2 regions of the Lysinibacillus sp. FSL K6-1151 genome follow, and region 2 is predicted to be linked to the other one. Evidence: a T-box and tRNA genes for the amino acid it is inferred to sense, from the RefSeq annotation. Region 2 holds a T-box; the other holds one or more tRNA genes.
What was found. A T-box is a leader RNA that pairs with one kind of tRNA and senses whether it is charged. The one in region 2 lies ahead of leuS (leucine--tRNA ligase), so its partner is inferred to be a tRNA-Leu.
Positions count from the first base shown of each region.

Region 1: it has a tRNA-Leu gene. The T-box ahead of leuS (leucine--tRNA ligase) is inferred to sense a tRNA for this amino acid. The anticodon was not compared.

Region 1 is NZ_CP152040.1:4,142,688-4,157,944, reverse strand. It holds gene MHI04_RS20095 (anti-sigma regulatory factor) at 1-2, shown strand, start outside; gene MHI04_RS20090 (PP2C family protein-serine/threonine phosphatase) at 15-1,010, shown strand; gene MHI04_RS20085 (STAS domain-containing protein) at 1,074-1,406, shown strand; gene rsbW (anti-sigma B factor RsbW) at 1,406-1,876, shown strand; gene sigB (RNA polymerase sigma factor SigB) at 1,854-2,639, shown strand; gene MHI04_RS20070 (Tex family protein) at 2,777-4,945, shown strand; gene MHI04_RS20065 (SprT family protein) at 5,020-5,478, shown strand; tRNA gene MHI04_RS20060 (tRNA-Asn) at 5,568-5,644, shown strand; tRNA gene MHI04_RS20055 (tRNA-Glu) at 5,646-5,717, shown strand; tRNA gene MHI04_RS20050 (tRNA-Asp) at 5,749-5,824, shown strand; tRNA gene MHI04_RS20045 (tRNA-Gln) at 5,830-5,904, shown strand; tRNA gene MHI04_RS20040 (tRNA-Lys) at 5,920-5,992, shown strand; tRNA gene MHI04_RS20035 (tRNA-Leu) at 6,059-6,144, shown strand; tRNA gene MHI04_RS20030 (tRNA-Arg) at 6,171-6,247, shown strand; tRNA gene MHI04_RS20025 (tRNA-Gly) at 6,266-6,339, shown strand; rRNA gene MHI04_RS20020 (16S ribosomal RNA) at 6,537-8,088, shown strand; rRNA gene MHI04_RS20015 (23S ribosomal RNA) at 8,397-11,324, shown strand; rRNA gene rrf (5S ribosomal RNA) at 11,513-11,628, shown strand; gene MHI04_RS20005 (alanine/glycine:cation symporter family protein) at 11,663-13,114, opposite strand; gene MHI04_RS20000 (FAD-dependent oxidoreductase) at 13,377-14,597, opposite strand; gene MHI04_RS19995 ((2Fe-2S)-binding protein) at 14,590-14,928, opposite strand; gene MHI04_RS19990 ((2Fe-2S)-binding protein) at 14,925-15,194, opposite strand.
Region 2 is NZ_CP152040.1:3,530,336-3,545,592, forward strand. It holds gene MHI04_RS16865 (glutathione ABC transporter substrate-binding protein) at 1-31, opposite strand, end outside; gene MHI04_RS16870 (ABC transporter permease) at 213-1,115, shown strand; gene nikB (nickel ABC transporter permease) at 1,130-2,050, shown strand; gene MHI04_RS16880 (ABC transporter ATP-binding protein) at 2,065-3,078, shown strand; gene MHI04_RS16885 (dipeptide ABC transporter ATP-binding protein) at 3,075-4,067, shown strand; gene MHI04_RS16890 (histidine kinase) at 4,105-4,857, shown strand; gene MHI04_RS16895 (response regulator) at 4,896-5,594, shown strand; gene MHI04_RS16900 (permease) at 5,599-6,861, shown strand; gene MHI04_RS16905 (nucleoside transporter C-terminal domain-containing protein) at 7,326-8,507, shown strand; gene leuS (leucine--tRNA ligase) at 8,645-11,062, opposite strand; T-box leader at 11,150-11,360, opposite strand; gene MHI04_RS16915 (SulP family inorganic anion transporter) at 11,427-13,169, opposite strand; gene MHI04_RS16920 (metalloregulator ArsR/SmtB family transcription factor) at 13,226-13,573, opposite strand; gene MHI04_RS16925 (MFS transporter) at 13,720-14,898, opposite strand; gene MHI04_RS16930 (TIGR01212 family radical SAM protein) at 15,135-15,257, shown strand, end outside.

The sequences.
Region 1 (15,257 bases), 610 kb from region 2:
AGGACGTGAAGAAATTGAAACAATTAGAAGCTCAGTATAAAAAAATATTATCAGATTATATGGTCAGCCAAACTGAAAGAAATTTATATATTGCTCAAAATTTCACGCGTCAGTTAATTCAAAAAAATATATCCCCAGAGGATGTTGTTAGTATTCATAAAAATGCTGTTGAACAAATATTTCCTGATCAAATGAGTGAATCACAGCCAGCCTATGATTTTCTTATTGAAGTGATGGTTCATTATGGGATGGCACATAGAGAGCATCAAAGCTTACTTCAAAAGCAAGCTGAATACGAGATGGAAATGAAAATTGCGACAAACATTCAAAAAACGCTATTGAAAACATATGTGCCGCAGCTAGAAAGTATTGATATAGGAATGATTTCAGTTCCTATTCGTAGAATGAATGGTGATTATGTACATTTTTTTCATGATGGTGAAGAATATTTAAGTGTGGCAGTGACAGATGTTGTCGGCAAGGGAGTTCCTGCTGCGTTATGTATGTCGATGGTGAAATATGGGCTTGAAACATTAGGATATGCATATAAAGATCCTTCCTATGTTTTAGAAGTCATTAACAGGGTAATTGAAAAAGGTGTGGACGACAGTATGTTTGTTTCTATGTTTTATGGATGCTTAGATGTACAACACAATATCTTTTCTTATGCCTCGGCAGGTCATGAGCCAGCGTTACACTATATTGCCAAGGACGATCGATTCTATTCTTTGGAGGCTAAAGGCTTATTACTCGGTGTTTTACCTGAAACAAAATATTCGTTTCATGACATTGTTTTAGAGGACAATGATTTAATTATTATGATGACCGATGGTGTGACTGAATTTAGAGCACAGGAAGACTTGAATTCTAGAGAGGTTATTACAACTTTAATAAAACAAAATAGACATTTAACAGCCCAGCAGTTGTGCCAACTTCTTTATAAGGAAATAGAGAAAGCTCAGAATTTTAAACTATCGGATGATTTTACTGTCGTTATTTTAAAAAAATAGGTTTAATTATTAATAAAATAGGGAATAGACAATAGTCTAACAAATATGGTGGAGGTGTGCTATATGGACGTAACGATATATTTTAAAGAGATTGATCATAAATTATTTGGTTTTGTTGAAGGGGAAATCGATACATTTACCGCGTCTGGTTTAAGAGAGGAATTAGAAGCGGTAAAGATTACAGACGGATTAGAAATTGAACTTGATTTATCAAAAGTAAATTACATGGACAGTACAGGTCTTGGGATATTTGTTGCCTTTTATAAAAGAGCATTACGTGAAAATGGCAAAGTGAAGCTAGTTGGTTTATCGAATAGATTGCAAAGATTGTTTGAAATTACGGGTCTAAGTGATTTGATGGATATTGAAACTGATAAAAAGGTGGAATTAAAATAATGAAGGAATTTGACTATATTGAAATTAGAGTTCCTGCTAAACCGCAATTTGTCAGTGTCATTCGATTAACTGTCTCGGGCTTAGCTAGTAGGATTGGCTTTAGTTATGATGATATCGAAGATTTAAAAATTGCTGCAAGTGAGGCTGTGACAAATGTTGTTCACCATGCTTATAAGGATGAAGAAGAAGGTGAAATTGTCATCGGGTGTGCTTTGTATGACAATAAAATGGAAATGATGATTGCGGATTATGGCAACAGCTTTAATTTCGAAGAGATCAAGTCTAAGATTGGACCGTATCATCCTGAGGAAAGTATTGCAGGGCTAAGAGAAGGTGGCTTAGGACTTTATTTAATGGAAACTTTGATGGATGAGGTGATGATCAATAACGATGGTGGCGTAACTGTCTTCATGACAAAGTATGTCGCTAGAGAGCAGGTGGAAAAAAATGTCGAAAGAATCACTACATAAATCTTCATCCAAGGAAGATATACTAAAGTGGATTGAATTGTACCAGTCAACGGAGGATGATGAAGCGCAAACAAAATTAGTGATTCATTATCGATATCTAGTTGAGTCAATAGCTCGTAAATATTCGAATGGTAAATCTTATTATGATGATATTGTTCAAGTAGGGATGCTGGGATTGTTAGGTGCAATCAGACGTTTTGATCCGAATGTTGGTCGTAGTTTTGAAGCATTTGCTGTGCCAACGATTGTTGGAGAAATCAAGCGTTTTTTACGTGATAAAACATGGGATGTTCATGTGCCTAGGCGAATAAAAGAATTAGGACCGAGAATCAAATCAACAGTGGAGGCGCTGACGATTGAATTGCAGCGTTCTCCTTCTATTCAAGATATTGCTGAGCGATTAGAAGTAGCCGAGGAAGAGGTATTGGAAGCGATGGAAATGAGCCGTAGCTATCAGGCTCTTTCTATGGATCATTCGATAGAGTCAGATTCAGATGGCAGTACAGTCACCTTATTCGATATTTTGGGTAGGGAAGACGATGGTTATGAAATGACTAATAAACGCATGATTGTTTCAGAGGCGCTTGTTGTGTTAAATGAAAGGGAAAAACAAATTATTCAGCTTACATATTTAGAGCAACTTAGTCAAAAAGAAGCTGGAGAACGATTAGGAATTTCTCAAATGCATGTATCTCGAATACAAAGGAAAGCAATAAAGAAATTACAAGAGGCTATTCTAGCAAGTGGCGGTGTTTCGCTCTAATCTTTCTTTGGGTGTTTTATGTGTTAAACACTTATAAATGGATGAAGATAGTCTACTCATATTCGTCTGAGTAGACTATCTTTTTGCATTTTTAGTAAAGTGTAATGGTAAAATGAAAAGAAAAAGGTAGTGATGATGTGGAACAAAAGCAAATGTTACAGCTCATTGCAAAGGATGTTGTAGTCAAACCAGGGCAAGTAGATGCTGTTATTAAGTTATTAGAAGAGGGAAATACGGTACCATTTATTGCACGTTATCGAAAGGAAGCAACGGGCTCTCTCGACGAGGTGCAAATTAAAGCTGTGGAGGATCGTTATCACTACATACAGCAACTTGAACAACGGAAAGAAGAGGTTATTCGATTAATCCGAGAGCAAGAAAAACTTACACCAGAATTAGAAAAAGCCATACTTGCTGCAACCGTCTTACAGCGGGTAGAGGATTTATATAGACCTTACAAGCAAAAAAGACGTACAAAGGCGACGATTGCCAAAGAAAAAGGATTAGAACCTCTTGCAGAACTTCTCTTGGCGTTTAGTAATGACGCATTAGAGCAGCTAGCAGTTGGTTTTGTGGATAATGAACAGGTTGCCAATACAGAAGAAGCACTAATGGGCGCACGAGATATTTTAGCAGAACGTTTTGCAGATGATGCTGCGATTCGTGAAAAAATCCGCGCCTATTCATGGAAAGATGGAGTCCTTGTAACGACTGTAAAAAATGCTGAGATCGATGAAAAAAATGTTTTTGAAATGTATTACGAGTATGAAGAACCTGTTAATCGCATCGTTCCGCATCGCATCTTAGCGATCAACCGTGGAGAAAAAGAGGAAGTTTTAAAAGTTTCAATCCAAGTGCCAATAGACAGAGTTTTGATGATTATGTGGAAGGAATGGATACCTGCAATTGGCTCATCTCCTGCAATTGCAGAAGTAAAACTGGCAATTGAAGATTCGTACAAACGTTTAATTCAGCCTTCGATTGAAAGAGAATTACGAAACGAATTGACAGAGAAAGCTGAAACACAAGCAATTCATATTTTCTCTGAGAATTTACGTAATTTATTACTGCAGCCACCTATGAAAGGGAAATATGTATTGGGGGTTGACCCTGCTTACCGCACAGGTTGTAAGTTAGCAGTTGTAGATGAAACGGGGAAAATGTTAGAGGTTACAGCTATTTATCCACATCCTCCTAAACCAGATGTAGCAAAAGCGAAAGCTACTGTGAAAGGAATTTTAGAAAAATATCCAATAAGCATAATTGCAATTGGTAATGGTACAGCATCGCGTGAAACAGAACAATTTATTGCAGATGTACTAAATGAACTTACTACTGATGTTGCGTATGTTATTGTCAACGAAGCGGGAGCATCTGTTTATTCAGCGTCAGATATTGCACGGGCTGAATTTCCCGATTTACAGGTTGAGCAGCGTAGTGCTGTGTCCATTGCACGCCGTTTACAAGATCCTTTATCGGAGTTAGTGAAAATTGAACCTAAAGCGGTTGGTGTAGGTCAGTATCAGCATGATGTTTCTCAAAAAAAATTAAATGAATCACTAACTTTTATAGTAGAAACTGCTGTTAACAAAGTAGGGGTTGATGTAAACACGGCTTCTTCTTCACTCTTACAATACGTTTCTGGTTTATCCAAAACAGTTGCAGAGAATATCGTGAAGATGCGAGAAGAAAATGGTCAATTTTCTACACGTGCACAATTAAAGAAGATTCCAAGGCTAGGTGCTAAAACGTATGAACAAGCTATCGGCTTCTTACGTGTCCCTGAAGCAAAAAATCCGTTCGATGCTACAGGTATTCACCCAGAGAGCTATGATTTAGCTGAACAAATATTAGCAGAAGCTCAAATTGATAAAAAAGAGCTAGGGACGCCGAAAGCCGAAGAAGCTATTGCAGCTTTAGATATTCAAAATTTAAGTAGCGTGCTTGGCATAGGTGTTGTGACTATTCAAGATATTGTGGATACTTTAATGAAACCAAGTCGTGACCCACGTGATGCTTTCCCACAGCCTTTGCTTAAAACAGATGTATTAAAAATGGAAGATTTAAAAGTAGGTATGGAACTGCAAGGCACAGTGAGAAATGTGGTGGACTTTGGAGCGTTTGTTGATATTGGCGTAAAGCAAGACGGGTTGGTGCATATATCTAAATTACAAAACAAACGCATTAAACATCCGTTAGAAGTTGTTGCACTAGGTGATATTGTCACAGTATGGGTAGAACAAATAGATGTCAATAAAGGGCGTATTTCTTTAACAATGCTTCCGCCTAAAAATCAAACATTATAATTTAAGTAATAAATATTTACCACACTGTCTATACTACACAGTGTGGTATTCTTGTTGTTAGAGGTGATTAATATATGAACAATGAGGAGTTACAACAACTTGTTCACAGCTTATCCTTGGAAAGCTTTCAAAAACCTTTTCAGCATCAGGCTTACTTTAATGCTAGATTACGTTCAACTGGTGGACGATATCTTTTACAATCTCATAATATTGAGATAAACCCGAAAGCCTATGAGTTATATGGCTATAGAGAGATTGAAGGTATTGTACTCCATGAATTATGTCATTATCATTTACATATTGAAGGTAAAGGGTATCAACATCGAGATAAAGATTTTCGAGAGCTATTAAGAAAAGTAAATGCACCTCGATTTTGCTCAGTTTTACAACCCCCTAAAGCTACAACTAAAAGACATCATCGTCATACTTATACTTGTGTCAATTGCCAACAACTATATGTACGGAAAATAAAAATGAATGTTGAGAAGTATTGCTGTAGTAAGTGTTTGGGTAGGCTAATACTAGTGGAATAAAAAATTATAAAAAAATAGTTGACGTTTTGTTGAGTTGTCCCTATAATAGTAAAAGTCGACAAGATAACGACGACAGCAAAACATAGTATTCCGAAGTAGCTCAGTTGGTAGTAGCACCTGACTGTTAATCAGGTTGTCGCAGGTTCGAGTCCTGCCTTCGGAGCCATGGCCCCTTGGTCAAGTGGTTAAGACACCGCCCTTTCACGGCGGTAACACGGGTTCGAATCCCGTAGGGGTCATTTCTTCATAATTTAATTAATACTATTTATTGGTCCCGTGGTGTAGCGGTTAACATGCCTGCCTGTCACGCAGGAGATCGCCGGTTCGATCCCGGTCGGGACCGCCACTTTTTGGGGTATAGCCAAGCGGTAAGGCAACGGATTTTGATTCCGTCATGCCTAGGTTCGAATCCTAGTACCCCAGCCATTCATTTCTTAATTTGAGCCATTAGCTCAGTTGGTAGAGCATCTGACTTTTAATCAGAGGGTCGAAGGTTCGAGTCCTTCATGGCTCATCTTTTTAGGAAAAAACATTGACTTCTCAGATCCTTGTAGTATAATGAGAAAGTTACTGATTGAATGCGGTCGTGGCGGAACGGCAGACGCGCTAGGTTGAGGGCCTAGTGGGGGCAACCCCGTGGAGGTTCAAGTCCTCTCGGCCGCACCAAGTCAATTAATTTTATATTCTTATATGCGCCCGTAGCTCAATTGGATAGAGCGTCTGACTACGGATCAGAAGGTTGTGGGTTCGACTCCTGCCGGGCGCGCCAATTTATAAATCATATTATGCGGGTGTAGTTTAATGGTAAAACCTCAGCCTTCCAAGCTGATGTCGTGAGTTCGATTCTCATCACCCGCTCCAAAAAGGTGTTGACAACTTTCCGGTTGTCTGATAGACTAAAGAAGTTGTCCGAAGAGACAATGATATGAACCTTGAAAACTGAACAAGCAAAACGTAATCAATAAAGTTTTCAGTAACTAGCTTTGGTTAGTGAACAAAACAAAATTTTGGACATCAAAATTGATGCCAGCAAAACAATTTGAGCTATTCAAATTTCTTTTATGGAGAGTTTGATCCTGGCTCAGGACGAACGCTGGCGGCGTGCCTAATACATGCAAGTCGAGCGAACAGAGAAGGAGCTTGCTCCTTTGACGTTAGCGGCGGACGGGTGAGTAACACGTGGGCAACCTACCTTATAGTTTGGGATAACTCCGGGAAACCGGGGCTAATACCGAATAATCTGTTTCACCTCATGGTGAAACACTGAAAGACGGTTTCGGCTGTCGCTATAGGATGGGCCCGCGGCGCATTAGCTAGTTGGTGAGGTAACGGCTCACCAAGGCGACGATGCGTAGCCGACCTGAGAGGGTGATCGGCCACACTGGGACTGAGACACGGCCCAGACTCCTACGGGAGGCAGCAGTAGGGAATCTTCCACAATGGGCGAAAGCCTGATGGAGCAACGCCGCGTGAGTGAAGAAGGATTTCGGTTCGTAAAACTCTGTTGTAAGGGAAGAACAAGTACAGTAGTAACTGGCTGTACCTTGACGGTACCTTATTAGAAAGCCACGGCTAACTACGTGCCAGCAGCCGCGGTAATACGTAGGTGGCAAGCGTTGTCCGGAATTATTGGGCGTAAAGCGCGCGCAGGTGGTTTCTTAAGTCTGATGTGAAAGCCCACGGCTCAACCGTGGAGGGTCATTGGAAACTGGGAGACTTGAGTGCAGAAGAGGATAGTGGAATTCCAAGTGTAGCGGTGAAATGCGTAGAGATTTGGAGGAACACCAGTGGCGAAGGCGACTATCTGGTCTGTAACTGACACTGAGGCGCGAAAGCGTGGGGAGCAAACAGGATTAGATACCCTGGTAGTCCACGCCGTAAACGATGAGTGCTAAGTGTTAGGGGGTTTCCGCCCCTTAGTGCTGCAGCTAACGCATTAAGCACTCCGCCTGGGGAGTACGGTCGCAAGACTGAAACTCAAAGGAATTGACGGGGGCCCGCACAAGCGGTGGAGCATGTGGTTTAATTCGAAGCAACGCGAAGAACCTTACCAGGTCTTGACATCCCGTTGACCACTGTAGAGATATAGTTTCCCCTTCGGGGGCAACGGTGACAGGTGGTGCATGGTTGTCGTCAGCTCGTGTCGTGAGATGTTGGGTTAAGTCCCGCAACGAGCGCAACCCTTGATCTTAGTTGCCATCATTTAGTTGGGCACTCTAAGGTGACTGCCGGTGACAAACCGGAGGAAGGTGGGGATGACGTCAAATCATCATGCCCCTTATGACCTGGGCTACACACGTGCTACAATGGACGATACAAACGGTTGCCAACTCGCGAGAGGGAGCTAATCCGATAAAGTCGTTCTCAGTTCGGATTGTAGGCTGCAACTCGCCTACATGAAGCCGGAATCGCTAGTAATCGCGGATCAGCATGCCGCGGTGAATACGTTCCCGGGCCTTGTACACACCGCCCGTCACACCACGAGAGTTTGTAACACCCGAAGTCGGTGAGGTAACCTTTTGGAGCCAGCCGCCGAAGGTGGGATAGATGATTGGGGTGAAGTCGTAACAAGGTAGCCGTATCGGAAGGTGCGGCTGGATCACCTCCTTTCTAAGGATTATTTCGGAATACAAACCTAGGGTTTGTAAGATTACGTTTTGCGTTCAGTTTTGAAGGTTCATTCTTCTGAATGAAAATCTTCAAAACTTGTTCTTTGAAAACTGGATAAAACGACATTGAAATTGTAACAAACACATTTATTTTTTTTAAGTTTTTTATAGGCTTAATAACATTAAAAGGGTTTCAAGACACGAGCAGTTCTAGGAAGCAATCGAGTGAATGAAGGAACGTACTTGAGTACGTGACTGATTGAACGAGTGAAGCTGACAACGAAATGTGATGTGTATTGAAAGCCGTTAGGTTAAGTTATTAAGGGCGCACGGCGAATGCCTTGGCACTAGGAGCCGAAGAAGGACGGCACTAACACCGATATGCTTCGGGGAGCTGTAAGTGAGCTTTGATCCGGAGATTTCCGAATGGGGGAACCCACTACGTTTAATCGCGTAGTATCTTGACGTGAATACATAGCGTCTTGAAGGCAGACCCAGGGAACTGAAACATCTAAGTACCTGGAGGAAGAGAAAGAAAAATCGATTCCCTGAGTAGCGGCGAGCGAAACGGGAAGAGCCCAAACCAAGAGGCTTGCCTCTTGGGGTTGTAGGACACTCAATACGGAGTTACAAAAGAGCGAGTTAGATGAAGCGACTTGGAAAGGTCCGCCAGAGCAGGTAAAAGCCCTGTAGTCGAAAGTTCGTTCTCTCCTGAGTGGATCCTGAGTACGGCGGAACACGTGAAATTCCGTCGGAATCCGGGAGGACCATCTCCCAAGGCTAAATACTACCTAGTGACCGATAGTGAACCAGTACCGTGAGGGAAAGGTGAAAAGCACCCCGGAAGGGGAGTGAAAGAGATCCTGAAACCGTGTGCCTACAAGTAGTTAGAGCCCGTTAATGGGTGATAGCGTGCCTTTTGTAGAATGAACCGGCGAGTTACGATTACGTGCGAGGTTAAGCTTTAGAAGGCGGAGCCGCAGCGAAAGCGAGTCTGAATAGGGCGAAATAGTACGTGGTCGTAGACCCGAAACCAGGTGATCTACCCATGTCCAGGGTGAAGGTAAGGTAACACTTACTGGAGGCCCGAACCCACGCACGTTGAAAAGTGCGGGGATGAGGTGTGGGTAGCGGAGAAATTCCAATCGAACTTGGAGATAGCTGGTTCTCTCCGAAATAGCTTTAGGGCTAGCCTCGTGATGAGAATACTGGAGGTAGAGCACTGTTTGGACTAGGGGGCCATCCCGGTTTACCGAATTCAGACAAACTCCGAATGCCAGATATTTATACACGGGAGTCAGACTGCGAGTGATAAGATCCGTAGTCAAAAGGGAAACAGCCCAGACCACCAGCTAAGGTCCCAAAGTAATCGTTAAGTGGAAAAGGATGTGGCGTTGCACAGACAACCAGGATGTTGGCTTAGAAGCAGCCATCATTTAAAGAGTGCGTAATAGCTCACTGGTCGAGTGACGCTGCGCCGAAAATGTATCGGGGCTAAACGATTCACCGAAGCTGTGGATTGACATCTACGATGTCAGTGGTAGGAGAGCGTTCTAAGTGCGTTGAAGTCAGACCGGAAGGACTGGTGGAGCGCTTAGAAGTGAGAATGCCGGTATGAGTAGCGAAAGACGGGTGAGAATCCCGTCCACCGTATGACTAAGGTTTCCTGAGGAAGGCTCGTCCGCTCAGGGTTAGTCGGGACCTAAGCCGAGGCCGATAGGCGTAGGCGATGGACAACAGGTTGATATTCCTGTACCACCTCCTCACCGTTTGAGAAATGGGGGGACGCAGTAGGATAGGGTAAGCGCGCTGTTGGTTATGCGCGTCCAAGCAGTAAGGCGTGTGTGTAGGCAAATCCGCACACTGTAACGTTGAGCTGTGATGGCGAGTCCGTATGGACGAAGTTCCTGATTTCACACTGCCAAGAAAAGCCTCTATCGAGGTGAGAGGTGCCCGTACCGCAAACCGACACAGGTAGTCGAGGAGAGAATCCTAAGGTGTGCGAGAGAACTCTCGTTAAGGAACTCGGCAAAATGACCCCGTAACTTCGGGAGAAGGGGTGCTCTTGAGCGTGCAAGCGCATGAGAGCCGCAGTGAATAGGCCCAGGCGACTGTTTAGCAAAAACACAGGTCTCTGCAAAACCGTAAGGTGACGTATAGGGGCTGACGCCTGCCCGGTGCTGGAAGGTTAAGAGGAGTGGTTAGCGCAAGCGAAGCTGCGAATTGAAGCCCCAGTAAACGGCGGCCGTAACTATAACGGTCCTAAGGTAGCGAAATTCCTTGTCGGGTAAGTTCCGACCCGCACGAAAGGCGTAACGATCTGGGCACTGTCTCAACGAGAGACTCGGTGAAATTATAGTACCTGTGAAGATGCAGGTTACCCGCGACAGGACGGAAAGACCCCGTGGAGCTTTACTGTAGCCTGATATTGAATTTTGGTACAACTTGTACAGGATAGGTAGGAGCCAGAGATCTCGGAGCGCCAGCTTCGAAGGAGGCGTCGGTGGGATACTACCCTGGTTGTATTGAAATTCTAACCCATGCCCCTTAGCGGGGCAGGAGACAGTGTCAGGCGGACAGTTTGACTGGGGCGGTCGCCTCCTAAAAGGTAACGGAGGCGCCCAAAGGTTCCCTCAGAATGGTTGGAAATCATTCGTAGAGTGTAAAGGCACAAGGGAGCTTGACTGCGAGACCTACAAGTCGAGCAGGGTCGAAAGACGGGCTTAGTGATCCGGTGGTTCCGCATGGAAGGGCCATCGCTCAACGGATAAAAGCTACCCCGGGGATAACAGGCTTATCTCCCCCAAGAGTCCACATCGACGGGGAGGTTTGGCACCTCGATGTCGGCTCATCGCATCCTGGGGCTGTAGTCGGTCCCAAGGGTTGGGCTGTTCGCCCATTAAAGCGGTACGCGAGCTGGGTTCAGAACGTCGTGAGACAGTTCGGTCCCTATCCGTCGTGGGCGTAGGAAATTTGAGAGGAGCTGTCCTTAGTACGAGAGGACCGGGATGGACACACCGCTGGTGTACCAGTTGTCTTGCCAAAGGCATCGCTGGGTAGCTATGTGTGGACGGGATAAGTGCTGAAAGCATCTAAGCATGAAGCCCCCCTCAAGATGAGATTTCCCATTACGCAAGTAAGTAAGATCCCTCAAAGACGATGAGGTAGATAGGTTCGAGGTGGAAGTGTGGTGACACATGGAGCTGACGAATACTAATCGATCGAGGACTTAACCAAAAATGTTTGAACCATTCAATGAACCGTTTATCCAGTTTTGAAAGAATAATTTCTTTTATGAAGGGTTTCAAGATACGAGTAGTTCGAGGAAGCAATGGAGAGAGAGAAGGAGCGTACTTCAAGTACGTGACTGACTGAACGACAGAAGCTGACGAAGAAATGCGATGTATATTGAAAGCCGACCATAGTCTAGTGATGATGGCAAAGAGGTCACACCCGTTCCCATACCGAACACGGAAGTTAAGCTCTTTAGCGCCGATGGTAGTTGGGGGCTTCCCCCTGTGAGAGTAGGACGTCGCTAGGCAATAGAAACAGTCAGCTGTATGCTGACTGTTTTTTTATTTCCGTTTATGACTGTTGCTATATTCTATCCAGAAATCAGCATTTTTAATTCCAACTTCTCTTGGATCAAAAATAGGATCGAGACCAGCCTTTTTTTGTCGATCATAATCTCGCAAAACTTGAATGGCTGGTTTGGTTAATAATACAATCGCAATAAAGTTTAAATAACTCATACTTCCGAATCCAATATCTCCAAGCCCCCACATAAGACTGACCGATTGTACACTTCCGACATAAACAACGAGTAAGAAGATTATTTTTAATACTAATTTCAAAATGGGGAAGCGTAGCTTATTATCTAAATAAACAATTGTTGTCTCTGCAATATAGTAGTATGCCATTAGAGTGGTGAATGCGAAGAGGAAGATGGCAATAGCCACGAATCCACTTCCAAAATCATGGAATACTGTAGATACTGCTGCTTGTGTATAAGCAGTACCTGCCACGACGCCTGGGATATTTTCAACTAACGGTGCCGTTGTTCCAGGAGGAGTAACATTATACATACCTGTAATGAGAATCATTAATGCTGTAGCAGTACATACAATGATTGTATCAATATAGATTGAGAAACCCTGAACTAAGCCTTGTTTAGCAGGATGAGATACTTCAGCAGCAGCAGAACTAAATGTTGCTTCTCCAGCTCCAGCTACATTTGAAAATACGGAGCGTCTTACACCCCAGGCGATTGCAGTACCAACTATACCCCCAAAGATTTCATTAGTACCAAAAGCACTTGTAATAATAAGTTTAAACATACCTGGAATTTCACTCACATTAGCCCCTAATATGATAAGTGTTAAAATGACGTAGGCAAGTGCCATGATAGGAACAATTTTGTCAGCAACACGAGCTATACGTTTAACACCACCAAATATGATTAATCCCAAAAGAACAACAATCACCGCGCCTGTTATAAATGGTGGAATATGAAAAGCAGTATTAAATGAAGTGGCAATTGTGTTTGCCTGGATCCCAGGCACTAGAACACCATATGAAAGACAGATAACAAACGCAACAAATATAGCAAAGCCTTTTAGTTTTAAACCCTTTTCGATATAGTATGGTGAACCACCACGATACTGACCATCAGCCTTTTCTTTATATAATTGGGCAAGGGTAGATTCTATAAATGCACTTGCACCCCCTAGAAATGCCATAACACCCATCCAAAATACTGCGCCTGGTCCACCAGCAGCAATGGCCGTAGCCACACCTGCGATATTACCAACACCAACTCGTCCAGACAATGCCATACAAAAAGCTTGGAACGACGAGATTCCTTCTTTTGATTCTTTACGTTCACGTAATAAACGAATCATCTCAGGAATATAACGAAATTGAACAGCTTTTGTCAGGATGGTAAAGTAAAGACCCACACCTAATGCTAAGTATACGAGTGCATTCCCCCAAATATAATCGACCAATGTATTAACGATTGTCTCCATAGATTTTCCCCCTTGTTTTCTTCAATCAAAACCCGAAATTCCCACCCAAGAAATTGTGTACTATACAGCAGCATCCATTTTGTCACACAAATCAGTAATTCAATATTATGAAAGGTACATATATGGCATATTGTTTAAGAATCAAAACCTCCTTTCACGATTTTTAATCACATCATATGTATTGCATGTTTTATGCCATAAAGCAAAAAAGCCTTTTACTCATGAAGATGAGAAAAAGACTTTTATTCTTTAATAGGCATTTTTAATGAATCGTAAGCGGTCCAACAGATTCATCCCAAATTTGTTTCATCTGTTGACGACCGGCTGAAATTTCAGGATGAAATTGAATATGTGCAGTAGCTCTTGTTTTTTCAACATCTTGGATAGCAAGCTTAATATCATACTTTGAGGCTCCTGCATTGAGACGTTGAGCAATTGTAAGGCCAGCAACTTTTCCTTGTGCTAATGCTACCTTGGCTCCTTCAATGCCCGTAATATTTCCAGCGACATACAACCCCTCTAAATTAGTTTCCATTTGTTCATTATGTAAAGGAATGAACCCACCTAATTCTTCGATATAATGGAATGGACAACCAGCTAAAGAGGCAAGTTCTGCTAAAGGGTATAGGCCGCCAGCGATACAAATAAAATCTGCTTTGATTCGTTGTTCGCTACCTTTAACAAGAGAGCCATCTGTATTCACTGTTGCTAAAACGACCCCTTCAACTTGATCTTTACCGACGATTTCAATAACAGCTTTACGCAACATAATAGGTATATCCCACATTTTCACACCATTTTTGGGATAAAAGGAAATACCGAGCTTTTTCATAAAGTCATTTTTCATCAATTTGCTGCCCATTTTAACAAGAGGGGAGGGAGCCATATGAGCTACATGTAATAAGGAGTTCATAACTTCTAAAGGATTACTATTCTTCTTCGCTAACAAGTTAGAGGGAGGTAATGTGATAGCTGCTACTTGAACCCCTGCTAATTGTAATTCCATCGCAATAGCAGAAGATAGTACATTGACCCCGACAATGACTCCCCGTTTACCAGGCTTCACACGATGCACATTTGTCATTACTTGTGCTGCTCCAACAGACATTACACCTGGTAGAGTCCAGCCTGGAATTGGGAAAGGTGATTCGGCAGCTCCAGTAGCTAATAGCAGATGTTGGGTACGAAATATACCTTTGGTTGTGTGGATGATCCACGTTTGATCCACTTTTTCTAAATCGGATACACTTGTTTGTAGTAAAAATTCAACATTGACTGCTTTAGCTCGTTTTAATAAACGTTCAGATTCCACAATACCATTCCACCATGTTCCTGGCTTCTCTTCATATAATTGTCCAAGTAATCGCCCGCCAGCATATAAATATTCATCGATAACAAGGACAGCAATATTTTTTTCCGCCAATGTAATGGCCGCCGCAAGCCCGGCAGGACCAGCTCCAATTATAATTACTTTATTATTCATGGTTCTTCCTCCAGTCCCTTACTGTCGTAGGAAGCGGCTGCCCACTTTTTACAACCATCCCATCTGAAATAGGGGTTAAGCATGCTCGCTCGCCGTCCAAGCCGTTTATATTGACACGGCATTCAAAGCAGTGACCAATATTACAATAAATGCCTCGAGGCTGCCCTGTTTCTTCGTGCAAACGTAAAGTGCGGATTCCTTGTACTAGCAATGCAGCAGCTAGGGATTCACCTTTGTAACCTTCAATTACCTGATCGTCAAAAGTAAAAGTTATTTTTTCTTTTTGGATTAAATTCCCTAAAACGGGGTGGGTAATTATACGTTCTGTCATGATTTAACCTCCCCTAAATCGGAGAATCGCACTGGTCGAATGGGTGCCTGATGTTTTAATGAAATTTCATCATTTGTACGTGGATGATGAAGATGAGCAATATTATCTACCATAGTACGGCATGTACGGCCACCGCAATAGCCCATTCCTGCACGTGTTCGTAACTTCAGTTCTCGTGCAGAGCACTTATATTTTGATGCGCTTTCTATTAATTCATCGTAACTAATTTCTTCACAACGACATACAACTATCGATTTATTTTGCATAGTTCCACCTCTACTATATGAAATACTTTCCATACTAGATAATGCAAAAACTATGCCAGAAAA
Region 2 (15,257 bases):
TCATAAATAAAATCAACTTCATTTTCTTCATAAACATTTCCTCCTTATATGATTTGATCCTTACATTTCGAATTATAAAGAAATAAAATTCACTTGTTTTTTAAAATCTTTACTTGTTTTTTAAATTTTCTGACTAATACTCCATTAATCATTTACATTCTTTACGCTTTTCACTAAATTGAAAACAAATCAAATAGAAAAGGAGATTCGATATGGATAAAGTAACTACTACTATCGATCATTCTGTTTTAGTGAATGCACGCAAGGCCTCTAGAAAAAAGAATCTTGTCTCTTTCCTAAACAAAATAAAAAAAAATAAAGCGGCGGTCGCTGGGGGCATCATCATTCTTCTATATATATTGATGTTTCTTATCGGACCTATTCTAGCACCTTATGATCCTTACGACGTACAGTTAGATCAAAAATTACAAGGGCCAAGTTTAGATCATCTAATGGGCACCGATGACAAAGGACGAGATATTTTAAGTCGAATTTTATATGGTTCACGCTTATCCATTGGAGTTGGTATTTCAGCTGTGTTATTTGGTGGATCGATTGGCACATTCCTAGGACTTATCGCTGGTTATTATGGTAAATGGGTTGATTCTATTATTAGTCGAATTTTAGATATCATGCTTGCCTTTCCAGGTATTTTATTAGCTCTAGCTATTGTCAGTGCATTAGGGCCAAGTCTAATTAACGTCACAATTGCAGTAGGTTTTTTCTCTATCCCCATGTTTGCTCGTATCGTACGTGGCTCGACAATGGAAGTTAAAAAACTAGAATATATCGATGCTGTCAAAACACTCGGAGCAAATGATATGACGATTTTAATTAAACATATTTTCCCGAACATTTTATCACCGATTATTGTACAAGCATCTATGCGTTTAGCAACGGCTATTCTATCTGCGGCAGGTCTATCCTTTTTAGGATTAGGGGCACAGCCACCATCTCCTGAATGGGGTGCCATGCTATCAAACGGAAGAGATTTCTTATTTACTGCTCCTTATATGGCGCTATTCCCTGGTATTATGATTTCCATCCTTGTTTTAGGATTTAACTTATTTGGCGATGGTTTACGCGATGCGCTAGACCCAAGAATGAAAAATTAAAGGAGAGAAGACACATGACATTATTTATCATAAAACGGCTCGCTCAAATTATTCCTGTGACCCTTGGTGTAACGCTTGTTGTTTTTTTAATTATGCAAATGATCCCCGGTGATCCCGCCATTATTTTAGCAGGAGAAGGAGCTTCTCAAGAAACGGTTGAAGAATTACGTGAAAATTTAGGGCTTAATAAACCATTAGCTATCCAATATACAGATTATATTAAAAATCTTGTACAGGGAGATATGGGGCATTCGTTAAAAAATAAACAACCTGTATTTGAGGAAATTACTGCACGTTTACCAATTACAATTGAGCTAGCCTTTTATAGTATTTTAATCACTATTATTTTGGGGTTGATTGCCGGCATCATCTCAGCAATCCGTCCATATTCGTTTATGGATGTTGGACTAATGATTGTCGCCTTATTAGGGATTTCCCTACCAAGTTTTTGGTTAGGTATTTTATTGATGTATGTTTTCTCTGTACAGCTACACTGGCTTCCTGTAGCAGGTTGGGATAGTGCCAAACATATTATTCTACCAGCGGTCACACTAGGTGCTGGTGGCGCTGCAATCGTTGCGCGTATGACTCGCTCTAGTATGCTAGAGGTTGTGAACCAAGACTATATTCGAACAGCGAAGGCGAAAGGTTTAAAAGGCTATATTATCATTTTAAAACACGCACTACGCAATGCCTTAATTCCAGTTATTACAGTTGTAGGCTTACAGTTTGGTAGTTTACTTGGGGGAACAGTATTAGTAGAATCTGTGTTCGCTGTCAACGGCTTAGGACGAATGATTGTAGATGCTATTCGTACACGAGATATACCTGTTGTTCAAGGCGGCGTTCTCGTAGCCTCATTAATATTTGTTTTCATTAATCTTTTCGTAGACATATTATATCGAATTTTTAATAAACGAATGGATTTAAACTAGGGAGGGAAAAAGCGATGAAACAAAATACCGTGTTAGAAGTAAAAAATTTACAAACTTATTTTTATTCGAGTGAAGGCGTTGCCAAAGCTGTGGATGGTGTTTCCTTTATACTTCAAAAGGGAGAAACGCTAGGCATTGTTGGTGAATCTGGTTGTGGGAAATCAATGACCTCCCTATCGTTACTTCGTTTAGTACCGTCACCTCCTGGTAAAATCATCAACGGTGAGATTTTCTTAAATAATACAGATATCTTAAAATTATCAGATGAGGAATTACGCAAAATTCGAGGCAATAAAATATCAATGATTTTCCAAGAGCCTATGACAAGTCTAAATCCTGTGTTATCCGTTGGGGAGCAAATTGCTGAATCTATTCGCTTACACCAAGGTTTATCACGTAAAGAGGCATGGCAAAAGGCCGTCGATATGATCCGTCTAGTGGGAATTCCTGCACCAGAAAAAAGAGCGAAGCAGGAGCCGTACCAGTTAAGCGGTGGGATGCGTCAGCGCATTATGATCGCAATGGCATTAGCGTGTACACCAGATGTTTTAATTGCAGACGAACCTACAACGGCACTTGATGTAACCATTCAGGCTCAAATTATTGAAATTATACAAAATCTGCAAAAGCAATTAGGCATGAGCATTATTTTCATTACTCACGACCTAGGTGTTGTAGCAGAAATTTGCGATAAAATTGCTGTGATGTATGCAGGGCAGATTGTAGAAGAAGGCACAACAGAAAGTCTTTTTGAAAAACCGTTACACCCCTATACAAATGGATTAATACAATCATTACCAAAGCTCTATGAAGAGCAAGAAGAATTATCTACTATTCACGGAACTGTTCCAAGTCCATACAATTATCCGGTTGGCTGTCGTTATGCAGAACGTTGCCCATTTGCTACAGATTTATGTCATGAACAACAACCTGAGCTTATGACTGTGGAGCACGAGAAAAAAGTAAGATGTTGGATGTACAGCAATGAATGGCAAGGGCAAACAATGATGAAGGAGATGACAGTATGACAACAGCGCTACAAACACAACCACTCTTACAAGTAAATGATTTAAAACAGCATTTTTTCTTAAAAAAAGAAAAGCTCTTCGGTCCTCAGCAAATTGTAAAAGCTGTGGATGGTGTTTCCTTTGACATTATGCCTGGTGAAACACTTAGCATTGTTGGAGAATCTGGCTGCGGAAAATCAACGACGGGGCGTTCTATTTTAAGATTAGATGAACCTACTTCTGGAGAAGTAATGTTATTTGGTAAAAACTTAGTGAATATGAACAAAAAAGAGCTACGTGCTGCACGCAAGGACATCCAAATTATTTTCCAAGATCCGTATGCATCCCTTAACCCACGAAGAACCATTCGTAAAATGTTAACAGAGGCCATGTCTATTCAAAAAATAGTACCACCTGAACAACAAGAGGCACGCATGATTGAATTAATGTCGCTTGTTGGATTACGTCCTGAATACTTAGAGCGCTATCCACATGAATTTTCTGGTGGTCAGCGTCAACGTATCGGAATTGCAAGAGCTCTTGCAGTCAATCCTAAAATTATTATTTGTGATGAATCGGTTTCTGCGCTAGACGTTTCTATTCAAGCACAAATTTTAAATTTATTAAAGCAGCTACAACGAGATTTAGATTTAACATTTTTATTTATCTCACACGATTTAAGTGTTGTTCGACATATTTCAGATCGTATCATGGTCATGTATCTTGGAAAGGTTGTCGAAATTGCTGATAAGCATTCCCTTTTCACACAGCCATATCATCCTTATACAAAAGCATTATTTTCTTCTATTCCAGTAATCGACAAACAACATCGCAAGGAGCGCATTATTTTAAAAGGAGACCTACCGTCACCTCTTAATCCTCCTACTGGCTGTAGCTTTCACACACGTTGTCCATTCGCCACAGAGAAATGTAAAGCAGAAGTTCCAGCATTACGAGAAATCACTGCAACACATAAGGTAGCTTGCCATTTTGCAGAAAATTTAGTTTAATGTATCTTACACTTATAAAATAAATGGAGAGATCATTATGTTACAACTAGAAACCTTCAACATATATATTCTCCTATGTGTAATTGCTCCAATTATTGGAGCTTTTCTGCTTACTTTTATATTTATTTTCGAAAAACAAATCGATAGCCTTGAGGAAGAAAAGAGAAGTTTAGAGCTCAAGCAGGATTTACAACGAGCGAATATTCTTCAGTTAAATCAGCAAATACAACCACATTTCTTTTTTAACGCATTAAATTCATTGCTAAGCCTAGCCCGCATCAATCGTAAGGAAGATTTGGTTGCGGGTATTGAGGCCTTAGCAACGTTTTTTAAATTTAAATACAATAATCATGAGGTTTTAATCGCGTTAAAGAACGAGATACAATTTATGGATAGCTATTTAAATATTCAACAGTTACGCTTTGGACATCGTTTGACGATTCATAAGGATATGGATGATGAAGCTCTATCTGTACAAATACCTCCATTTATTTTGCAGACCATTATTGAAAATGCATATAAACATAGCTTTGAAAAGCATATAGGACCTGCTGAGTTATCCATTACGATAAAAAAAATGGACAAGATCTTATTAATAGAAATAAAAAATACACAGCCCTTAGAAAAGATAGAAACTGCTATTGAACAGCTAGAAGATGAATTACAGCAAGGTTATGGTCTTGAAAATATTAGACAACGGCTTGAGCTTATTTATGGTCTCGAAAATGTTTTATTTTCGATTCAAAATAATGAACAGTTTTACACAGTTACAATTCACGTTCCCGCTTAGCCCTTCTATCAATTTGAATGTGAAAGGAGAATCTCACCATGCATATTTTAATCGCAGATGATGAGCCGTTAGAGCTAGAGCAAATGATTTATTTATTAAAACCGCATTTCCCTAATTGGACATTCCATACTGCTCAGGATGCCTCACAAGCTCTGCAATTAGCTAAAAAACACCGTATGACTATCGCCTTTTTGGATATCCAAATGCCTGGGAAAGATGGTATCACTTTGAGCAAGGAATTAAAAGAAATGTATGAAATAGACATCATTATGGTAACTGCTTATCAGACCTTCGAATATGCCCAGCAAGCATTGCGTATCGGGGTAAAAGATTATCTTACAAAACCTGTTATTGCTAGTGAATTAGATGCGATTGTAGAGAAATATAAAGTATGGAGCTCCAACCATGATGCGATTCAAAGTGCGCTTTCCTATATCCATGAAAACTATTATGAAAAGCTCGGTTTAAATATTATTGCAGAAAAGATCCATTTGAATCCAAGCTACTTAAGTCGTAAATTTTTGGAGGAGCAGTCTATTGGCATTAATGAGTATATAAATAATTACCGCCTCGAAATGGCCGTGAAGAAAATAAATGAAAACCTGGACGCAAGCATGTCTGCAATTGCGGAGAGCTGTGGATTTAATAGCCAACACTATTTTAGTGTGGCCTTTAAGAAAAAGTATAATCAATCGCCACGTCAATATAAATCCGCTAAAATGAGTAAAGGTATTTGATAGTATGTTAAAAAATTATTCATTGCTCGTACCATTTTCAAGTTTAAGCACAGCAGCAGGCGTCATCATTCTTTTAGCAAGATGGATTAACGGTAATTTATTATTGTCCTCTCCCTCAGCCCTTATTTCTTTTGGCTTTATGGCAGGCATTTGTTATACATTAGCAACAGCTATTTCGTTTATTGTATTGAGCTCCTTGTTAAATAAAAGGAATTACAAGCAAAACCAGCATACACAAAGCTTTTTACTCTTTACCATACAACAAAAATTGAGTGGTATGAATTTAAAAGTGATACGACTGTTTTACCTTTTGACAAGCATTGAACTTTGGTTAATTCAATTAATTAGCATTAGTGTCTTGTCTGAAATCATGTTAAATATCCCGATACCCATTACGCTTTTTTTATTTCTAACCGGTATGTTACTGTTTGATCGCATCATGTCTGTGAAAAGTATACTGTGGCTAGAAATTTTATTTATCATCGCCCTGTTTTCATTACTTATTTTTATCCCTATTTACTACTTTGTACAAAATGGAGCAAGCACCGTTTATGAAGGCATTCGTTTATACCACCCTTATTTATTTTATTTTAAAAATAGCGAAATCCTCCTGTTCTATGTCATTATTCAATTAGCCGTTTTAGGACAAGTACTTTTTGATAAATCAACATGGTATTTAATTGCATTTATCAAGCCCAAAAAAATGCGTCGCAGCCTATTTTCATCAGGTGTGATTTTAGCATTATTAACATTATCCTTTACAGCTATTTTAATGATTGCTTTATACAGTGGCTCCTTTGGTCAGTTTCAAGTGCTAATTTTTACGTTCTTATATGAAGTACAGCCTGGGTTTCTGACATTCGCTTTCCTTGTCATTGTCCTGTTGGCCGTTGTGACGTCCTTACTTGTAGATATGCGTGCAACAAAACGTTTTTTTATGAAGAAAAGACCCTATTATTTTTACTTAATTGGACTTATGGTCATTTTACTTACCTTTTTCTTATCTATCGATTTAACGATTTTAGGGGTTATTTATTCTTTCGCGTTCCTGCACATTACCATACTGCCGTTTATGTTAATTCTTTTATTTACGAATCGCCGTATTCATAAACATAGTTGGTTTGTCATACTGCTATCTATCCTCATAGGAATTGGCGTTGCCCTAAGCTTCAATGCACTTTACGGATTAGCAACTAGCTTTATGATCTCTAGCATTTATCAATTAATGCTTCAGACCGATACTATAGAAAAAATGCCTGAACCCTAAAATATATGGAGGTCAGGCATTAGTCTGTAGTTAACTAAATATATGTCTTTTATGTTTTCGTCAATAATGATTAGGTAAAAAAATACATCCTAAATACCTTCTTCTGCATCTTTAAATAACACCACTCGTACGTTTGCCACAATGGTCAGAACTTCCCAAACACGCCTTACACTTTCACTTCCCTAGTTGGTTTCCTACGTTTTCATTTACACATTGGTCATAAAATTTTAAAAACTTCACACAATAAAAAAGTGTTTTGACATGAGCTTTTCTTGTTATAGAACTGTATTTATCGTATTCGTATGCCCTGTTGCATACTTTTTTTCTATTATCTATTGAATAACTAGCAAAAAAACTGTTATAGTGAGATTGTTTGTCTGACGTCTGACTAATTAAGATCTTTAGCTGTTCTTCTGAATTTAGAACATCAGGACAAACTATTACACATACTTATGGAGGAACTTATGAGATACTTAATATCCTTTTGTGGATTGTTACTTGTTTTTGCCCTAGCTTTATTAATGAGTAAAAACAAAAAAGAAATAAAATATAAATATATAGTGGTGATGTTAATCATCCAATTTTTATTGGCAGCTCTACTACTCAATACGACAATTGGTTTTGTTTTAATCAAAGGAATCACCAAAGTATTTGATCATTTATTGTCTTACGCAAATGCAGGGATATCATTTGTTTTTGGTGGATTAGCAAATGAAGGAGAGTCTCCGTTCTTCCTAGCTGTATTATTACCGATTGTCTTTATATCAGTCTTAATTGGGATTTTGCAGCATTTTAAAATTCTCCCTTTCTTCATGAAATGGATAGGATTACTGTTGAGTAAAGTAAGTGGAATGGGGAAATTGGAATCCTATAATGCTGTTGCTTCCGCAATGGTTGGACAATCGGAAGTATTCATTACAGTTAAAAAACAATTAGATAAGATTGCGCCACAGCGTATGTATACATTATGCGCATCCGCGATGTCGACCGTCTCGATGTCAGTTGTTGGCGCGTACATGACGATGATTGAACCAAAGTATGTCGTAACGGCGATTGTGTTAAACTTATTTGGTGGTTTTATAATTGTTTCCATCATTAATCCGTATACCGTAAAAGAAGAGGAAGATATCTTAACCATTGAAGATGAGCAGAAGCAAGCTTTCTTCCAAATGCTTGGTGAATATATTATGGATGGCTTTAAGGTAGCCATCATTGTTGGAGCCATGCTAATTGGTTTCGTAGCATTAATGGATTTAATCAATTCATTGTTTGATATGATTATCGGTGTTTCTTTCCAAGAAATATTAGGCTATATTTTTGCACCAATAGCTTTCCTAATGGGTATCCCATGGGCAGACGCTGTTTCAGCTGGTGGAATAATGGCCACTAAATTAGTAACGAATGAATTTGTTGCTATGATCAACCTTGGCGACGTCTCAGAGTCCATGAGTGAACGTACACTGGGCATTATTTCGGTATTCCTTGTATCCTTTGCCAACTTTTCATCCATCGGTATTATTTCCGGAGCAGTTAAAGGGTTGAATGAAAGACAAGGTAATGTCGTTGCTCGTTTTGGCTTAAAGTTATTGTACGGAGCCACACTTGTCAGTATCCTAACAGCTATTATTGTTGGATTGATTATTTAAACATCATCATTTGAACTGCACTCCGATAGTTATGGAGTGTAGTTTTTTAAATTATCCACTATAAACTCTTCACGAAAAATAAAAAATGTACATCACTAAAATTTCATTTAGTAATGTACATTTTAATTTATGTCTCTTTATTTAACGACAATATTGACAAGTTTGCTTGGAATAACGATAATTTTCACTAGGTTTTTTCCTGCCATATATTCTTGTACTTTTTCATCAGCAAGCGCTACTTTTTCGATATCCTCTTTTGAAGCATCTTTCGCTACGACGATTTTTGCACGGACTTTACCAGCCACTTGCACAGCAATCTCCACTTCATCATCCACAAGCTTCGTTTCATCGTATGTTGGCCATTGCTCGTAAGAAAGTGTTGAATCGTGGCCTAATAGCTGCCATAGCTCTTCTGCAATATGCGGCGCCATTGGTGCTAGCATTTTAACAAAGCCTTCCGCATACTCTGCTGGAATAACGTCAGCTTTATAGCAATCATTAATAAATACCATCATCTGTGAAATAGCTGTGTTAAAGCGGATACCTTCGTAATCCTCTGTCACTTTTTTCACTGTTTGGTGGTATGCTTTTTCAAGTGTTTGATCGTTAGACACTTGAATTTTTGATGAAATAGCACCATCTTCTTCATTAACAAATAGACGCCAAATACGATCTAAGAAACGACGTGCCCCGTCTAAACCATTTGTTGACCATGCAACAGATGCCTCTAGTGGTCCCATGAACATTTCATACAAACGTAATGTATCGGCACCATGTGATGAAATGATTTCATCTGGGTTTACAACATTACCTTTCGATTTAGACATTTTTTCATTACCTTCACCAAGAATCATACCTTGGTTAAATAATTTATGGAATGGCTCTTTCGTGTGAACAACACCTAGATCATAAAGAACTTTATGCCAGAAGCGAGCGTAAAGTAAGTGCAGTACTGCATGCTCCGCTCCTCCAATATAAATATCTACTGGTAACCAACGTTTTAGTAACTCTGGATCTGCAATCGCCTCTGTATTTGTAGGGTCGATATAGCGTAAGAAGTACCAGCTAGACCCAGCCCACTGTGGCATTGTATTTGTTTCACGGCGACCCTTTTTGCCTGTCTCTGGATCTACAACATTCACCCATTCAGCGATATTAGCTAATGGTGATTCACCAGTACCCGATGGACGGATATTATCTGTTTTTGGAAGCACTAATGGTAATTCTGATTCTGGAACAGGTGTGATCGTGCCATCTTCCCAATGAATCATTGGAATTGGTTCACCCCAGTAACGCTGACGTGAGAATAGCCAATCACGTAGTCGATAAGAAATTTTCTTCTCTCCAACGCCTTTTTGCTCTAACCATTCAATTGCTTTCGCAATGCCATCTTCTTTATTTAAACCATTAAGGAATTCAGAATTAATATGTTGACCATCACCTGTAAATGCTTCTTTGCTAATGTCCCCACCCTCAAGTACAGGAACGATGTCTAAACCAAATGCAGTCGCAAATTCATAGTCACGTTCATCATGTGCTGGCACCGCCATAATAGCACCTGTACCGTAAGACACTAACACATAGTCAGCAATCCAAATCGGCGCTTTTTTCCCGTTAATCGGATTCACGGCATAAGCACCTGTGAATACGCCTGTTTTTTCTTTTGCTAAATCTGTGCGCTCAAGATCCGATTTCATTTTCACTTTCTCTAAATATGCCTCAACAGCTTGACGTTGCTCAGCTGTCGTTATTTGTTCTACCAATTTATGTTCAGGCGCAAGTACACAATATGTAGCACCAAATAATGTATCTGGACGTGTTGTGAAGACCGTGAAGTTTTGATCTGAACCATCAATAGCAAATGTTACTTCTGCCCCTTCTGAACGACCAATCCAGTTGCGCTGCATATCTTTAATAGATTCTGGCCAATCAACTTCTTCTAGGTCGTCGATTAAACGATCAGCATACGCAGTAATTTTAAGCATCCATTGTTTCATTGGTCGACGTTCTACTGGATGCCCACCACGCTCTGATTTCCCATCAATTACTTCTTCGTTAGCCAATACCGTACCAAGCGCTGGACACCAGTTAACAGCTACTTCATCCACATAGGCTAAACCTTTTTTATAAAGCTGGATAAAAATCCATTGTGTCCATTTATAATACTCTGGATCCGTCGTGTTAATTTCGCGATCCCAATCATAACTGAATCCTAGCTCTTGAATTTGGCGTTTAAAAGTTGCAATATTTTTAGCTGTAAATTCTGCTGGGTCATTTCCTGTATCGAGTGCATATTGCTCAGCTGGTAAACCAAAAGCATCCCAGCCCATTGGATGTAATACATTGTAGCCTTGCATACGTTTAAAGCGTGATAAAATATCTGTCGCTGTATATCCTTCTGGATGTCCTACATGTAGTCCAGCGCCAGATGGGTATGGAAACATATCTAATGCAAAAAATTTAGGCTTCGCTGTTTCATTTTCAGTTTTGAATGTTTTGTTATTAGCCCAATATTGCTGCCACTTTTTTTCAATTTGTAGATGATTAAAACTCATTCTTTTTCCTCCTTCGATTGAATCATGTTGCTCTTCATCATAATTGACAAAATATTTAAAAAATAAAAAAACTCGTCCCTTTCTTATAGAAGGGACGAGAGAATTTGTACTCCCGCGGTACCACCCAAATTAGTGATTACACTCGGCTCAAGCTTCCTTAACGCGGAAGAAACGACACACGCTGTTTCACGCGGGCAGACTCAGAAGGCGAGTTCAACTTGCTTTCTTACTAGCTCCCACCAGCCGCTAGCTCTCTAAAAAGAACGACAAATTTACTATTCCTCATCACAGTCTTTACATGATATTGCATTTATTCTAATGGAAAGTATTGAAAAGCACAAGCCTTTGTTTACAGACTAACCCATTACTGAAGAATTAATTCCTTTTCTTCCTTAGATTTTGATAAATCCTTACATTCATGAAAAGCAAAATGCTGGCATCCGATGCATTTCTTTGTGTCCAAATAGCCGAGAGCCTTAGTAATCGCTTCTCCAGTATGCTGATAAAAATGATGCGCTCCAATCTTATCGTAAATACCATTGTGCTGAAGAGCTACTTTTAAATCACCTTGCACACCTGTTACCAGGATTTTACCACCCTGTGCTGTAAAGTTTTCAATAATATTGCTAAAATATGCTTCACCAGTGGAATCCATAAAGGGCACTTTCCCCATTCGCAATATCAAAACTCTTGGTTGCTGATGCAAAGTGCTTTCAATTTTTTGTTCAAACATTTGAGCAGCTCCAAAGAACAATGGTCCTTCAATTGTATACATGCTAATTTGCGGACAATCATGCTGCTGGTGAACGACATGGGGCTGTACCTTCCCACTTTTGTTTGAATGGTCTGGGAGTACCTTTGTCACAACAAGCTTTTCACTCATGCGTTTTGCAAATAATAGCACAGCTAATACAAGCCCTACTTCCACTGCTAATGTGAGACTTGTAAACACCGTTAATAAAAAGGTAATCAATAACACTAGCGAGTCACCCGATTTTAATTTCACAATATGTGAGAAATGGTGTCGTTCGCTCATATTCCAGGCTACAACCATCAATACAGGAGCCATACTTGCTAATGGAATATGAGACGCATATGGTGCTAATAGCAATAATGTAACTAAAACAAATACTCCGTGTATGATACCTGACATAGGCGATACTGCACCTGTTTTAATATTAGTTGCAGTCCGTGCAATAGCACCTGTAGCTGGAATCCCCCCGAACAAAGGCGTCACGATATTAGCAATTCCTTGACCAATCAGCTCTCGATTACTGTTATGCTTACTATTCGTCATCCCATCTGCAACGACTGCCGATAGTAGTGACTCTATGCCCCCTAGCATGGCGATGACAAACGCTGGTCCAATAAGCAGTTGTAGGCGTTCAAAGGTGATATCAGGTATAGCAAAATGAGGCAATGAATTCGGAATTTGCCCATAAGCTGTCGCGATCGTAGCAACATGTCCTGTAAAGAGGAAAGTGGCCACAAGTGTAGAAACAACAATACCTGCTAATGCTCCAGGAACCTTTGGAAAAAACTTCGGCGTCATCAGTATTGTCACAAAACAGATAACAGCCGTCAAAATACTATACATATTGGTCGTTCCAAGCTGCTTCATAATTTCTTGTATATTGGCAATAAAATACTCATGTCTTTTAACATTTGTTAACCCTAAAAAGTTGGCAATTTGACCTGTAAAAATAATAACTGCTATACCTGCTGTAAAGCCAACTGTTACAGGGCGAGGAATAAATTTAATTAAAGATCCTAACTTAAAAATGCCCATTAAGCAAAGCATAATCCCAGCCATTAATCCTGCAAGTAATAAATCCTCATAGCCATAGGTAATGACAATTCCTAATAAAATCGGTACAAACGCCCCAGTTGGCCCACCAATTTGATATTTCGATCCACCAAAAAGAGAAATAAGAATACCCGCAATACAGGCGGTATAAATCCCATATTCGGGTTTCACCCCCGATGCAATGGCAAAAGACATGGCAAGTGGAATAGCGACGATCCCAACTATAATTCCGGATAATAGATCCTTCTTGACGTGATGAACAGAATACCCTTCAAAGCGTCCTGTAAACAGTGACTTCATAGATAAATCTTCCCTTCGAAATAATAAGCAAAGCATAATTTTTCAACTTCTTTGATTTACTTATTGCCTTCGTCACCTTCATTGCTCGTCATTTCCTCTAATCTCGAAATGGTGTTAACTAAATGGTTATTGAAAATATCCTTTGCCACCCCAAGTAATTCACCAATCATTGGATCACTTAAAGAATAGTAGACTTTTTTACCTTCCTTCACACCATAAACGATATTTTTGGCGCGTAATACACTTAATTGCTGAGAAACAGCAGAACCCTCTTTCTCTAAGCAATCTTGAATCTCATTGACACTTTTCTGACCTTCTACAAGGAGTTCCAGTATTCTAATGCGTAACGGATGTGCTAATGCTTTAAAAAAATCCGCCTTAAATTGTTGTAAACCCTCTTCCATAAAAAACACCCTCCACATTACTACATATTCAAATATTTGAATATGTATGATTGTAAGCCTGTATCGATTATTTTTCAATAGCTTCAATAAAAAAAGAGCAAAACCAAGTGCTGATCACTCGTTTTTGCTCTTTTCCTTGCCTACTATTAATCTGCAACGATATTATTCTTTTTTAAAGGATAATCATAAGTTAAACATGGAATAATAGCCAACAGCACAACTACCACTAAAGTTAATACAAGAGGTATCATGCCAAATTGATCCACCATTATCCCACCGAATAATGGCCCTATCATCCGACCACCTGTCGCTGCACTATTGATAATGCCCTGATAGAATCCTTGTCGACCTTTTGGTGCGAGTTGATTCGCGATGGTTGGTAATGCTGGGGTATAGAACATTTCACCAAACGTTAAAACAAGCATCGCGGCTCCAAACATTTTAAAATCACTTGCAAAGGCGATGATTCCAAACGATAGGGCAATCAGAATTACACCAAATACGAGCTGACGCTTTAAATTGTTTTCCCATCTTTTCACAAGCGGTGCAATGAGTGGCTGACCTACAACTATAAGCAAACCATTTATTGTCCAAAGTAAACTATATTGCTTTAACCCTAAGCCTAAATCTTGAGTATAGGATGAAATAGTAGCACTCCATTGAGAATATGCAAGCCAACATAACACTGAGGATGCGCTAATAATTAACAAAGCATAGAATGGTGCTTTGTTAACAATTCGTTTACTTTCACTGACGACATTTTTAGGGGCAATACTGCCTGCCTCTAAACGTTTAAATGTAAATAAAGCAATAAAAAAGAATAAAATATACATGCCTAAATTCACTTTAAAAACATAATCAAATTGATAATCAGCCACTATACCCGCAAGAGCAGGGCCAACTGCAACACCGACATTCTGTGCCAAATAGATCGCATTAAAGGCTTTTCGTCCGCCCTCAGGCCATGCAGCCCCTGCTAATGCGAACATACTTGGAAAAACGATGCCCCCACTAAAGCCTAGTATCGTTAAAAACCACACATAATGTGGCCAACCATGCCAAATTGTTAAGCCTATTAATGAAGCAATCGTTAGCAGGATGCCAAACATAATCGCCTTATAGCCACCGATTCTATCAAATAAGTAACCACCTAATAGATTGCCCAATACTCCAGCAGCAGAGTTGAGCATTAAGACAAAACCAGCCATCGCTAAAGTTTTCCCTAAATAATCATGCATATATATGGCATTTAAAGGCCATAAAAAAGAGTTACCTGTTGTGTTCACAAGCATTCCAATAAGTAAAAACCAAACACGTTTTGGCATATGATGACCTCCATTATTTCGCCTCTCTAAATAGCTAGTTTATGCTGAAAACCTTAAAAGCACAAGAAAAATAATTTTACCCTTTTTACAAGTATGCCATCATACTTTAACTAAGTTTTAAAAGTCTTTTTCTTGTTTTCATTACAATTTTTCTTCATTGATGTAACGATCAAGCCCTTCCCCCATGACGGAACGAAAAGCACATGATAGAATAAAGCGTTAGAGGAGTGAAATAAATGACAGAAACGAATTTTCCTTTTCCTTCAGAAGGAAAAAGGTATTATACATGGAATCGCTATTTACGTGATCAATTCGGACATAAAGTATTTAAAGTCGCATTAGACGCAGGCTTTGATTGT